DNA from 2 places in the Algoriphagus sp. NBT04N3 genome. Region 2 is predicted to be linked to the other one. Evidence: riboswitches for the same ligand, from Rfam matches in the RefSeq annotation. Region 2 holds a riboswitch; the other holds the start of a gene.
The links. Region 2 has a riboswitch for S-adenosylmethionine ahead of GYM62_RS08305 (homocysteine S-methyltransferase family protein). Riboswitches for the same ligand answer to the same signal wherever they lie in the genome.
Positions count from the first base shown of each region.

Region 1: linked by a shared signal. The riboswitch ahead of GYM62_RS06920 (O-acetylhomoserine aminocarboxypropyltransferase/cysteine synthase family protein) and the one ahead of GYM62_RS08305 (homocysteine S-methyltransferase family protein) in region 2 are both predicted to bind S-adenosylmethionine.

Region 1 covers NZ_CP048415.1:1,607,906-1,613,842, forward strand. Annotated here, with positions in the region: gene GYM62_RS06900 (ABC transporter permease) at 1-229, opposite strand, end outside; gene pdeM (ligase-associated DNA damage response endonuclease PdeM) at 287-955, opposite strand; gene GYM62_RS06910 (DUF2147 domain-containing protein) at 1,010-1,468, shown strand; gene metX (homoserine O-acetyltransferase) at 1,627-2,679, opposite strand; gene GYM62_RS06920 (O-acetylhomoserine aminocarboxypropyltransferase/cysteine synthase family protein) at 2,687-3,988, opposite strand; SAM riboswitch class I at 4,131-4,244, opposite strand; gene can (carbonate dehydratase) at 4,328-4,981, opposite strand; gene GYM62_RS06930 (SulP family inorganic anion transporter) at 4,978-5,937, opposite strand, start outside.
Region 2 covers NZ_CP048415.1:1,901,113-1,907,049, reverse strand. Annotated here, with positions in the region: gene GYM62_RS08315 (PAS domain S-box protein) at 1-118, shown strand, start outside; gene GYM62_RS08310 (hypothetical protein) at 188-1,504, shown strand; SAM riboswitch class I at 1,616-1,715, shown strand; gene GYM62_RS08305 (homocysteine S-methyltransferase family protein) at 1,778-2,830, shown strand; gene metH (methionine synthase) at 2,820-5,537, shown strand; gene metF (methylenetetrahydrofolate reductase [NAD(P)H]) at 5,534-5,937, shown strand, end outside.

The DNA.
Region 1 (5,937 bases), 290 kb from region 2:
GCCTGCTGGACAGATTTTTTCGAATAGCTGAAATTTCATCATCATTCAGATTTTTATCCAAAAAGACCTGAATCTCCACATTTTCGCGGATCATGCTGGAAAGAGATTTGGCTTGGATGAGGATCGCGCCAAATAAACCAACTATAAATAAGGAAAGGGTAGTGCTAAAAAGTACACTTCCAAATTTGAAATGCCCTAAGGTTTTTTTCTTTCTTGGATAATTTGCCATGGAGTTTTTATAATTCACATCAAAGCTAACCATCCCCAAGGATTTTGCCAATTTGTTTTAAGAAAGCAATGGAATCACTTTTTCTGAGGTAATTCCATAAACTTTAGCTTCTTTTCCCGGCTTGATCAAAGCCAATCCTGTGAAGCTTCCAAAAGCAGGCAAAATCAACTGATTGTTTTCCAAATAAAAGCAGGACAATCTGAGGGATTGCCTCCCCATTCCTCGGAGCCTAATCCCGGGATGAATATGCCCACAAAGATTCAAATATCCTTCGGAAAAATCCTCTAAAGGTTCATGACTTAAAATTAAATTTTCTAAAAATACAGGTTGTTTGTGAATGGCTATGGGACAATTTTTATAAAAAGATGGGGGAAGAATATCATGATTCCCCTGAACCAAATGAAAGTTAATGGCTGGATAAGTTTCCAAAAAGTCCATTAATATGTCCCATTGGCCATTCCAGTCGCTGTGAAATAGATCCCCCAAAAAATAAACAGAAGAGGGAGAGAACTCATCAAATAGAAGACTTAGAGTTTCTAAATCAACCTTGTGTATTGGCTCAGGAATAGGAATACCTGACTTTCTGAAATGAGCGGCTTTTCCAAAATGTACGTCAGAAATAAAAAAAGTTCTTGTATTTTGATGGTATACAACCTTTTCTTTCATCAAAAATAATGTTGTACCATTATGATCTAATCTTACCTGTCTCAAATCCTTTTCTCCCATTTTCAATTAACAGTTCAAATCTAAATCGATTAAAATTTTAAAAACAGAGTTTTTATGAAATCACGACAATTAGCTTCTTTATTATTCACTTTTTTTTTAATTGCTTCCTTTTCTTCATTCGGACAAAGTAGAGATGAAATCCTGGGCACTTGGTATAATACTGAGAAAACAGCCAAAGTAGATATCATGGAAAAAGATGGTTCATTTTTAGGAAAAATATCTTGGCTAAAAGAGCCTATAAAAAATGGTCAGCCTGCAAAGGATGTGGAAAATGATGATAAAAAACTCCAGCAAAGGCCTTTGATGGGCTTAACAATCTTGGAAGGTTTATCTTACGAGGACGGAATTTGGAAGGGAGGAAAGATTTATGACCCAAAATCAGGGAATACCTATTCTTGCGAAATCAGGATGAAATCAAAAGATGTTTTAGAGGTGAAAGGATACATGGGCTTTTCTTGGATTGATAGAACCGTGGAGTGGACTAGACTAAAAGAATTAAATCAAAAGAAGTAGAGTCGAGGATCCCTCGACTCCTCGTTCAATATAAAGTCGCAATTTCTGTCAGGTTGAGCGGAATCGAAGCCCTACTTAGCAATATTCCTGAGAATTATCCTTTGGTCTAGCTATCAATGACAGATTCTGATTCCTGTCAGGCTGAGCGGAGTCGAAGCCTAATTTTTCTCCAAGTAGAAAGACTGAAGCAAATAACTCAATTGATCAAACTCAATCAAAAAAGCATCATGGCCGGCTGTTGATTGAATTTCCTTATAGGTCCCGCGTTTAACATGTTTGGAGATAAACTGGGATTCTTCCGGTAAAAACAGCAAATCACTATTTACCCCAACAGTCAAAACCCTTGCTTCGATTTTTTGCAAAGCGGATTCCAAACCTCCTCTGCCTCTCCCCAAGTCTTGACTATCCATACTCTTGGAAAGAACCCAATAGGACAAAGCGTTAAATCTTTTAGCTAGTTTTTGACCTTGATAGCGGAGGTAAGAAGAGGCTTTAAAGTGATCTAGTCTGTGATCATTATCCAATTGCTTTTTCTGCAAATCAGAGGGATGCCTATAACTCAGCATTGCAATCGCACGAGCCGTTTCCAGACCTTTGAGACCTGCAAATTCACTTTTTTCTCCCCAGGTACAGTCTGATTCTATAGCCATTCTTTGAGTTTCATTAAATCCGATCACCCAAGGAGAAGATTTGGCTGTAGAAGCCAAAACTACTAAGTTTTCAAGCTTATTTCCTAAAGAATAAGCCCATTCCAAAGCTACCTGTCCTCCCAAGGAACCACCGATTAAGGTGTGAATTTTTTCAAGCTTGAGATGACTTCTAAGCCTTTCCAGAGAATTAGCTAAATCTCTTGGAGTAATGTGAGGAAACTCATAATAATAGGGTTCTCTGCTTTGTGGGTTGATGCTTAAGGGATTGGTTGAACCGTAATTTGAACCCAATAAGTTGGCGCAGATTATGAAATGGTCTGAAGGATCAAAGAATTTATCTTCCCCGATAAGCCCACTCCACCAATCAGTCACATTGGAGTCTCCTGTTAATGCATGAACCACCCAGACTACATTAGATTTGTCTGAATTCAAATTGCCGTAGGTTGTGTAAGCAAGCTCAAACTCCGAAAGATATTCCCCTGACTCTAAAGCCAGGGGTTTGGTAGACTGAAATAATTCCAAAGACATGGTAATCGATGCGTATTGACTAGTAAGGTTCATTTTTTAATTAAATCGAATCAAAGGCTTGTTGAAGGTCCGACTTGATATCTTCGATGTGCTCTATTCCCAATGAGATTCTCAACAGGGTAGGAGTAACTCCCGCAGCTTTTTGTTCCTCCTCAGAAAGTTGCTGATGCGTAGTGGCTGAAGGTTGGATTATTAAGGTCTTTGCATCACCTACATTCGCTAGGTGAGAGATCAATTTCAGAGAATTGATTACAGCAGATGTCTGCTCTTTATTTCCTTTAATTTCAAAGCTCAAAACACCTCCATAGCCATTTTTCAGATATTTCTTTGCTAGCTGATGATAGGGAGAAGATTCAAGACCGGGGTAATTTACTTTCTGAACTTTTGGGTGAGATTCAAGCCATTTTGCCAATGCTAGAGCATTATCTACAGTTCTTTGTACTCTCAGGGAAAGTGTCTCCAAACCTTGTAATAACAAGAATGAATTAAATGGGCTTAATGCCGGTCCGAAATCCCGGAGGCCTTCTACTCTTGCCCTAATGGCAAATGCTATATTGGGAAGTCCCAGTGGATTATTTTCTCCAAATACTTCCCAGAAATTCAATCCATGATAACCTTCTGATGGCTCGGAGAATTGAGGAAACTTGCCATTCCCCCAGTTATAGTTGCCAGCATCCACAATGATTCCTCCAATGGAGGTTCCATGCCCACCAATCCATTTGGTAGCAGAGGAAGTAACCACATTGGCGCCGTGAGCAATTGGATTAAATAAATAACCTCCAGCTCCGAAAGTATTATCTACTATTAGAGGGATATCATGTTTTTTGGCAACTGCCGCGATTGCATCAAAATCAGGAATATTAAATTCAGGATTACCAATTGTTTCCAAGTAAATTGCCTTGGTCTTTTGATCTATTAGTTTTTCAAAAGCCTCAGGGTTATCTCCTTTTGCAAATCTTGCTTCTATCCCAATTCTTTTGAAAGCAACTTTAAATTGATTGTAAGTTCCACCATATAAGAAAGAAGTCGAAACGAAGTTTTCACCTGCCTGCAGAATATTATTCAATGCAAGAAATTGTGCTGCCTGGCCTGATGCAGTAGCTACAGCTGCAACACCACCTTCCAGAGCTGCCAATCTTTTTTCAAAAACATCGGTGGTAGGATTCATAATCCTGGTGTAGATGTTTCCAAATTCTTTCAACCCAAATAGATTGGCTCCATGCTCTGCGGAATTGAAGGTGTATGAGGTGGTTTGATAAATAGGGACGGCCCTTGCATTCGTTGAAGGGTCAGGTTCTTGTCCAGCATGAAGCTGAAGGGTCTCAAATCTGTAAGTAGACATAAGTAATAGGGTTTAAAGGGTTTTAAATAAAAACTGTAATCCAGGATTAGGCAAAGCAGAATCCTTAAAGCATAAATGCTCTGAAAGAAAAAAGGGAAGTAACCTGAAGTAGGGGGGAATATCCTTTAATCATATTGCAGAGAATTTATAGTTCCAATTGAGACCTTCTCAATCGGCAGGAATTGGCACCTTTCCGACGTTACGGAAGGTTGCCAGAGGGTCATAGAGCCTGTCTCTTACCTCTTCTTTATAAATCCTAGCACCTTAAAAAGTGAAAGGATGATGCAAATAAAAATGAAGAATCTCAGAATTCAAAGAGATTCCTCAATTCGAATCAAATTAATGTAAGTGTTTCAATTGATCTTGATTGTAACGGAAAATAGGATTAATGTTTTCAAAATCAGGTTTAATATTGATTAACTCCTTCACCAATCCATCCTTTAACCCATAGGCCCAACCATGAATCTCAGGTGCCTTCCTTTCCATCCATGCTCTTTGTACGATGGAGGTTTTAATCAAATCTTGGCATTGTTCGATTACATTGTATTCAACCAACTTATTTACTTTTTCACTATGGTCCTCAATGGAATCAAGTTCTTCTTGATTATTGAAATAGACTTCCTTTATATTTCTCAACCACTTATTGATCAATCCAAGGTGAAAATTTGAAATTGCCGCTTCCACACCTCCGCATCCATAATGTCCGCATACAATGATGTGTTCCACCTGAAGGACCTCAACGGCATATTGAAGAACTGAAAGCAAATTTAGATCAGTGTGCACTACCATATTGGCAATATTTCTATGCACGAAAATTTCTCCAGGGTCTGTTCCCGTGATTTCATTGGCAGGAACTCGGCTGTCAGAGCATCCAATCCATAGGAACTTGGGCCTTTGCTGAGTAGCATTTCTTGAAAAGTATTCATGATCCAACTCTGTCTTTTCTTCGGACCAAGCTTTATTTTGTAATAAGAGTTTCTCGTACTGGTTCATGATTCTTTCAATTTATAATTAAATCCTTCAATGGTAATGGTGATATTTTTATCAGTAGAAGTCTCAATGAAATCATTTAAAACCTCCTGTATATCATGATCTATAAATCTGGCCCTTGTAGCATTTAAGACGACATCACTTCCATTTGGAATTTCAGCCAAATGCCTCATCAAAGGGGCTTTATTCAGAAATGAAACGTCCTTTTGCAGCTTAACCAAATACATTCCATCCAATTCAGTCACTGAAACTGACTTTTGATAATTGGTTCGAATAACGAAAAAGATTCCAAATATCATCCCAATCCCGATGCCTATTAGCAAATCGGTAAAGAGGATGGCACTGATGGTGACCATAAATGGAATAAACTGATTCATGCCTTTTTCATACTCGTGAACAAAGACTGATGGCTTTGCCAGTTTATATCCAACAAAGAAAAGTACAGCAGCCAAACAGCTTAAGGGTATCAAATTAAGTAATTCGGCGATACCAATGACTAATACTAGCAAAAGTATCCCATGGCAAATGGCAGAAAGCTTTGTTTTAGCCCCTGAGGTAATATTGGCAGTAGTACGTACAATCACAGCTGTCACAGGAAGACCACCTATTAATCCTGAAAGGGTATTACCTGCACCTTGTGCAACAAGCTCTCGGGAAGAAGGGGAAAGCCTTTTTTGTGGGTCCATTTTATCACCTGCCTCCAAGCTTAAAAGAGTTTCTATACTAGCGATCACAGCTACTGTTACTGCTATAAGCCAGAAATCAAGTGAGCCTATCATTCCAAAATCAGGAAAGGTGACCAAACTACTCAAATCTGAAAGTTGATCTACATCCGGTATAGATACTAAGTGCTCTTCATCTAATTTCCATGATGGCCTAATTATTCCATATAACTGATTGATTAAAATCCCTGCTATTACAGCCCACAAGGCTCCAGGTACTAAACCGAAAATTTTATG
Region 2 (5,937 bases):
TGAAGTAAAAGAACAGTTAATGGAAGTAGGTGTAAACGACTATGTGGCCAAACCATTTACTCCGGAAAATCTCTACGAGAAATTGTTGAAATTTCTTCGTCCCAAAGAAAGGGTCTAAGACATCTTTAGCATTAATTTTGCCTAAAGGCTGTGGGTTATTTATTTACAGCCGAAATTTTCCTTACTCATGTCCCTTTTTTTTAGAATAAGCATTGCAATAGTTTTCTTCTTTGGTTCTGGCTATGCTTTTTCTCAGCAACTTCTATCCAAGCGAACCACACTGTATACCGTGGTAGGTACCAGTGGAGCCAAATTGAATCAATTTGACCAAATGCTGGAAGATAGAGGTTTAACAGGCTTGAGAAATAGATATAGAACCTTAGGATTAGGCTATCAAAGCAGAATAAATGATTTCGTGATTGGGCTTGAGCTTTATCACAATCGTGGTGCAAACAGTGATTTGGATGGCTTTAAATTGGGGTACCGGACTTCCAGAGTTTTACTCAATGTGGGATATGCTTTTACCGAGGAATCCAAATTTCAGCTAATACACTACATGTCTTTGGGTATGGGTTATTTGAATTTTCAAATGCTTCCATCCGAAAGGCCTTCCAGTTTGGAAGAGTTTCTGGCTGACCCAAAGCAGGGATTTATTATTCGTGAAAATGATATCCAAAAAGGATCAAAATACTATGGGAACTTTTTAACAGAAATAGGCTTCCATATGACCTACGACTTTGATCTTCCCGGCAGGAGAGAAGCACTTTCCATCATTGCGAAAGCAGGATACGCATTTAGCCCATTTGAAGGAAAATGGGAGCTAAATGGGATGTCTTTCGATAATGCTCAAAGTGGTGCATTTCTTAGACTAGGAGCAGGTATTTCCATTCCAGATAGAAACTTCTTTTATAAAGATGCCTCAATTGGGCTTCACCTGATTTCTGGGGTTCATTTCACAAGTCCAGATACTTTTAATGAGGTTTTGGAAGAAGCTGGCTATGATCCCTTAGATGGCAGGCCTTCCAATTTGGGGATTAAGATTAAAGGTGAATCCGAACGCATGCTTTATGGAGTAGACGTTTATAACTTAGCCATGAATGGTAGTGCAAGCGAGACACAATCTCATTCTCTCAACAGTTTGAGAGTGTATGGAAATTTGGGATATAAAGTTATTCAATACAAAAATTTTGGATTTGGAGCTTTGGCCGGATTGGGCTTTGGAAATATACGATACACCTTAGCGCAGAGAAATAAGCCGGACTTTCCAGAATTATTTGAGCGGAGAAAGTTTGACGGGTATTTGAGAAATTCTGGTTTGATGGGTAAACCCGAAGTGTTTTTAGAGTATGGAATTCCAATGACCAAAAGGAAGTTGGTTGACCTTGTGTTTACCGCATCTGCCGGATATGAACTTGCATTGGCAAATTATAGACTAGGTGAGTTGGATATGGCTTCTTACATGTCAGCCCCTTATTTGACTTTTGGAATAGGGGTAAGACCTTAAATTTTAGAGTAATCGCATTTTCACTTGCCGAATCTTAAAAAAAGAGGGCGAAAAGTTTTAAAAATCCAACGATAGCGGTGTTTTATTGCCAAATAGCTAGTACATTTGAGTTGCTTATCGAGAAAGACCGAGGGAAGGGCCCTACGACGTCTTAGCAACCTGTAATCAAGGTGCTAACTCCCGTTCCGGAAATGCCGGAAAAAGATGAGCGGAAAAGTATTTTTACTTTGCTCCGTGGTTTTGCTCGATTAGCTTTTTAAACTTAATAGAATGATGCAAAATAGAACGGAAACCCTGCTTCAGGCAATTCAAGATAGGATCTTAATCCTTGATGGAGCTATGGGTACCATGATTCAAAGATACCAGTTAACAGAAGAGGATTTCCGCACCGAAAGTCTCAAAAACCACCCAAAATCTCTAAAGGGAAATAATGATTTACTTTCTCTTAGTAGACCAGATATTATCAAGGCAATTCATGCTGAATATCTTGGGGTTGGAGCGGATATCATTGAGACCAATACTTTCTCAGGCACCAGTATAGCTCAGGCTGATTATGATTTATCCCATTTAGCATATGAGATCAATTTTCAATCTGCAAAATTAGCCAGAGAAGTTGCTGAAGAATTTACTTCTCAAAATCCTCAAAAACCAAGATTTGTAGCAGGAGCCATGGGCCCCACCAATAGAACCGCATCCATTTCTCCGGACGTGAATGATCCGGGATATAGGGCAATAAATTTTGATCAACTGGCGGAAGCTTATGCCGAGCAAGTGAGAGGATTACTGGACGGAGGTTCAGATATTTTATTAGTGGAAACAATATTCGATACTTTGAATGCAAAAGCAGCGCTGTATGCAATTCAAGAGGTGTTTGAAGAAAGAAATATACCATTAGACCCGCTTGAGGGAGGTATTCCTATCATGATCTCTGGAACTATCACCGATGCCTCAGGAAGAACTCTTTCAGGGCAAACTACAGAGGCTTTTCTGATTTCCGTATCGCATGTTCCTCTACTTTCAGTAGGATTAAACTGCGCTTTAGGTGCCAAAGAGTTAAGACCTTATTTGAAAGTTTTGGCAAACAAAGCCCCATTTTTTGTATCAGCCTATCCCAATGCGGGCTTGCCTAATGAATTTGGTGCGTATGATCAAAATGCACAGGAGATGGCCGCACAAGTCAAAGAGTTTTTGCAGGAAGGCATGTTGAATATTTTGGGAGGTTGCTGCGGAACCACCCCAGACCATATCCGGGAATTGGCAAAACTAGCGGATGGTTTTGAGCCAAGAAAAATCGGAAAAAAGGAATTAGCGGAAAATGAAGATTGAGGAGCAGGCAATGAATGACTATTTGAAATTATCAGGCCTTGAGCCTTTAGTATTTACACCCAACCTGAATTTTGTCAACATTGGAGAAAGAACCAATGTGACAGGCTCCAAGAAATTTGCCCGTTTGATTTTGAATGGGAATTATGATGAGGCCTTGGAGGTAGCATTAGATCAGGTACGTGGAGGAGCTCAGGTTCTGGACGTTTGTATGGATGAAGGAATGCTGGATGGAGAAGCGGCAATGGTTAAGTTTTTGAACCTAATCGCTTCAGAACCCGAAATCAGCCGAATTCCTATAATGATTGACAGTTCCAAGTGGAGTATCATTTTGGCTGGTTTGAAGTGCGTTCAGGGCAAAGGAATTGTAAATTCGATATCTCTCAAAAACGGGGAGGAAGAATTCATCCATCAAGCCAAAACCATCAAGAAATTTGGAGCCGCGGTAGTAGTAATGGCATTCGACGAAAAAGGTCAGGCGGATACCTATGAGAGGAGAATTCAGATTTGTGAGCGGAGTTATAGGATTTTGGTGGATAGGGTACGATTTAATCCTCAGGACATCATTTTTGATCCCAATATATTCCCGGTTGCAACAGGGATGGAAGAGCATAGAAAGAATGCATTAGACTTCTTCCTTGCTACCAAATGGATCAAAGAAAATCTGCCCGGAGCAAAAGTAAGTGGCGGGGTTAGTAATGTATCTTTTTCATTTAGAGGAAATGACCGAGTGAGAGAAGCTATGCATGCAGCTTTTCTTTATCATGCGATTCATCATGGAATGGATATGGGTATCGTCAACCCTACCATGCTGGAAGTCTATGATGATATTCCTAAAGACTTATTGGAGCGGGTTGAGGATGTCTTTTTTGATAGAAAAGAAGATGCTACCGAAAGGCTCTTGGAGTTTGCAGACACTGTCAAATCTTCTGGCAAAAAAGAGGTAGTGAATGAAGCTTGGCGTTCTGATCCTGTGGCAAAGCGAATTGAGCATGCCTTGGTAAAAGGTATTCTCGATTTTATTATTGAAGATACGGAGGAAGCCAGACAGCTACTTCAAAACCCATTGAAAGTCATTGAAGGCCCATTAATGGACGGGATGAATGTGGTTGGAGATCTTTTTGGGGAAGGCAAGATGTTTTTGCCCCAGGTGGTGAAGTCTGCCAGAGTGATGAAAAAGGCTGTAGCCTATCTTGAGCCATTCATGCCACTGCCGGAAGAAGGTCAAGAGGACAGTTCCCTGAAGAAAATTTTGCTGGCAACAGTTAAAGGGGATGTGCATGATATCGGTAAAAATATCGTAGGAGTCGTGTTGGCTTGTAATAGCTATCAAATCATTGATTTGGGAGTGATGGTAGATGCCCAAAAGATAATTGATGAAGCGATTAAAAATAAAGTTGATATTATAGGATTGAGTGGATTGATTACTCCTTCTTTGGATGAAATGGTCAATGTGGCATCAGAAATGGAGCGCCAGGGATTGAAAATTCCTTTGCTGATAGGTGGGGCCACTACTTCCAGAATTCATACTGCTGTAAAAATTGATCCTGTGTATTCCGGAACGGTGATCCATGTAACTGATGCAAGTAAGTCTGTGCCTATTGCGGGTGAATCCATTTCTGAGGAGACTAGGGATCAATATCATCTAGATATCAAGGAAACTTACAAGCGATTGAGAGAAGAGCATGAGGCCAAACAATCCGCCAAACAATTGATTTCCTATTCAGAGGCTATGGAAAATCCTGTGGAAATTGATTGGACTGCTTTTGAACCTATTGAACCGAAGGTTTTGGGAACCCAAATTTTGGATGATTTGGATTTAAATGAAATCCGAAAATATATTGACTGGACCCCATTCTTCAGTACATGGATGTTAAGCGGGAAGTATCCTAAAATTCTTGAAGATCCAGTCGTGGGTAGCGAAGCAAAAAAGCTTTTCAATGATGCCCAAAGAATGTTGGATCAGTTGATTGATGAAAAATGGTTGACTGCAAAAGGTGTTTTTGGACTGTTTCCTGTTCAGAGAAAAGGAGATGATGCGGTTGTATTCAGTCCTGAAAAGAAAGGTTTGACTCTGGGTCAATTTCACTTTTTGAGACAGCAAGGTAAAAAAGGAAAAGGGGTTCCAAACCGTTCTTTAGCTGATTACCTGCATCCCGAAAAGGTGGATTACATGGGTTGTTTTGCAGTAACTTCTGGATTGGGAATGGAGTCTAAATTGGCAGAATTTCAAAAAGCCGGGGATGATTACAATGATATTTTGTTTAAGGCCTTAGCGGATAGATTGGCAGAAGCAGCAGCCGAGTATTTACATGAGCAAGTCCGAAAAAACTATTGGGGCTATGCGCCTGAGGAGAATTTGGAAAACGATTCCTTGATCCGAGAAGAATATACAGGAATCCGACCTGCACCCGGCTATCCAGCCTGTCCAGAGCATTCTGAAAAGGAAACTATCGCCAGCCTATTGGAAATGGAAAAAGCCATTGGAATCACTTTGACTTCAAGTTATGCCATGTATCCGACTAGTTCTGTTTCAGGGTTTTATTTTGCCCATCCAGATGCGAAGTATTTCGGCTTAGGAAAAATCGCCCAAGATCAAGTGGAGAGTTATGCGAAGAGAAAAGGCATCAGCCTAGAAGATGCCGAAAGATTATTATCACCCAATTTGGCCTATACGCCTGCTAAATTACTTGTGAATCAGACTGTATGAAGATTACCGAACACCTGAAAAACGCGAAATCTACGCTGTTTTCTTTTGAGATTTTACCGCCATTGAAGGGACAAAGTTTGAAAGAATTGTTGGAAGGAATCGCTCCTTTGATGGACTTTAAGCCCCCCTTTGTTGATGTGACTTATCATCGTGAGGAGTTTATTTATAAAAAGCATCCCAACGGCCTGTTGGAAAAGATCAGTACCAAAAAGCGGCCGGGAACGGTTGGAATCTGTGCAGCAATTATGAATAGATTTCAGGTAGATGCTGTTCCTCACTTGCTCTGTGGAGGTTTTACCCGAGAAGAAACTGAAAATGCACTGATAGACCTCAATTTCATCGGGGTGGAAAATGTATTGGCTTTAAGAGGCGATGCACCCAAAACTGAAGGAAGATTTGT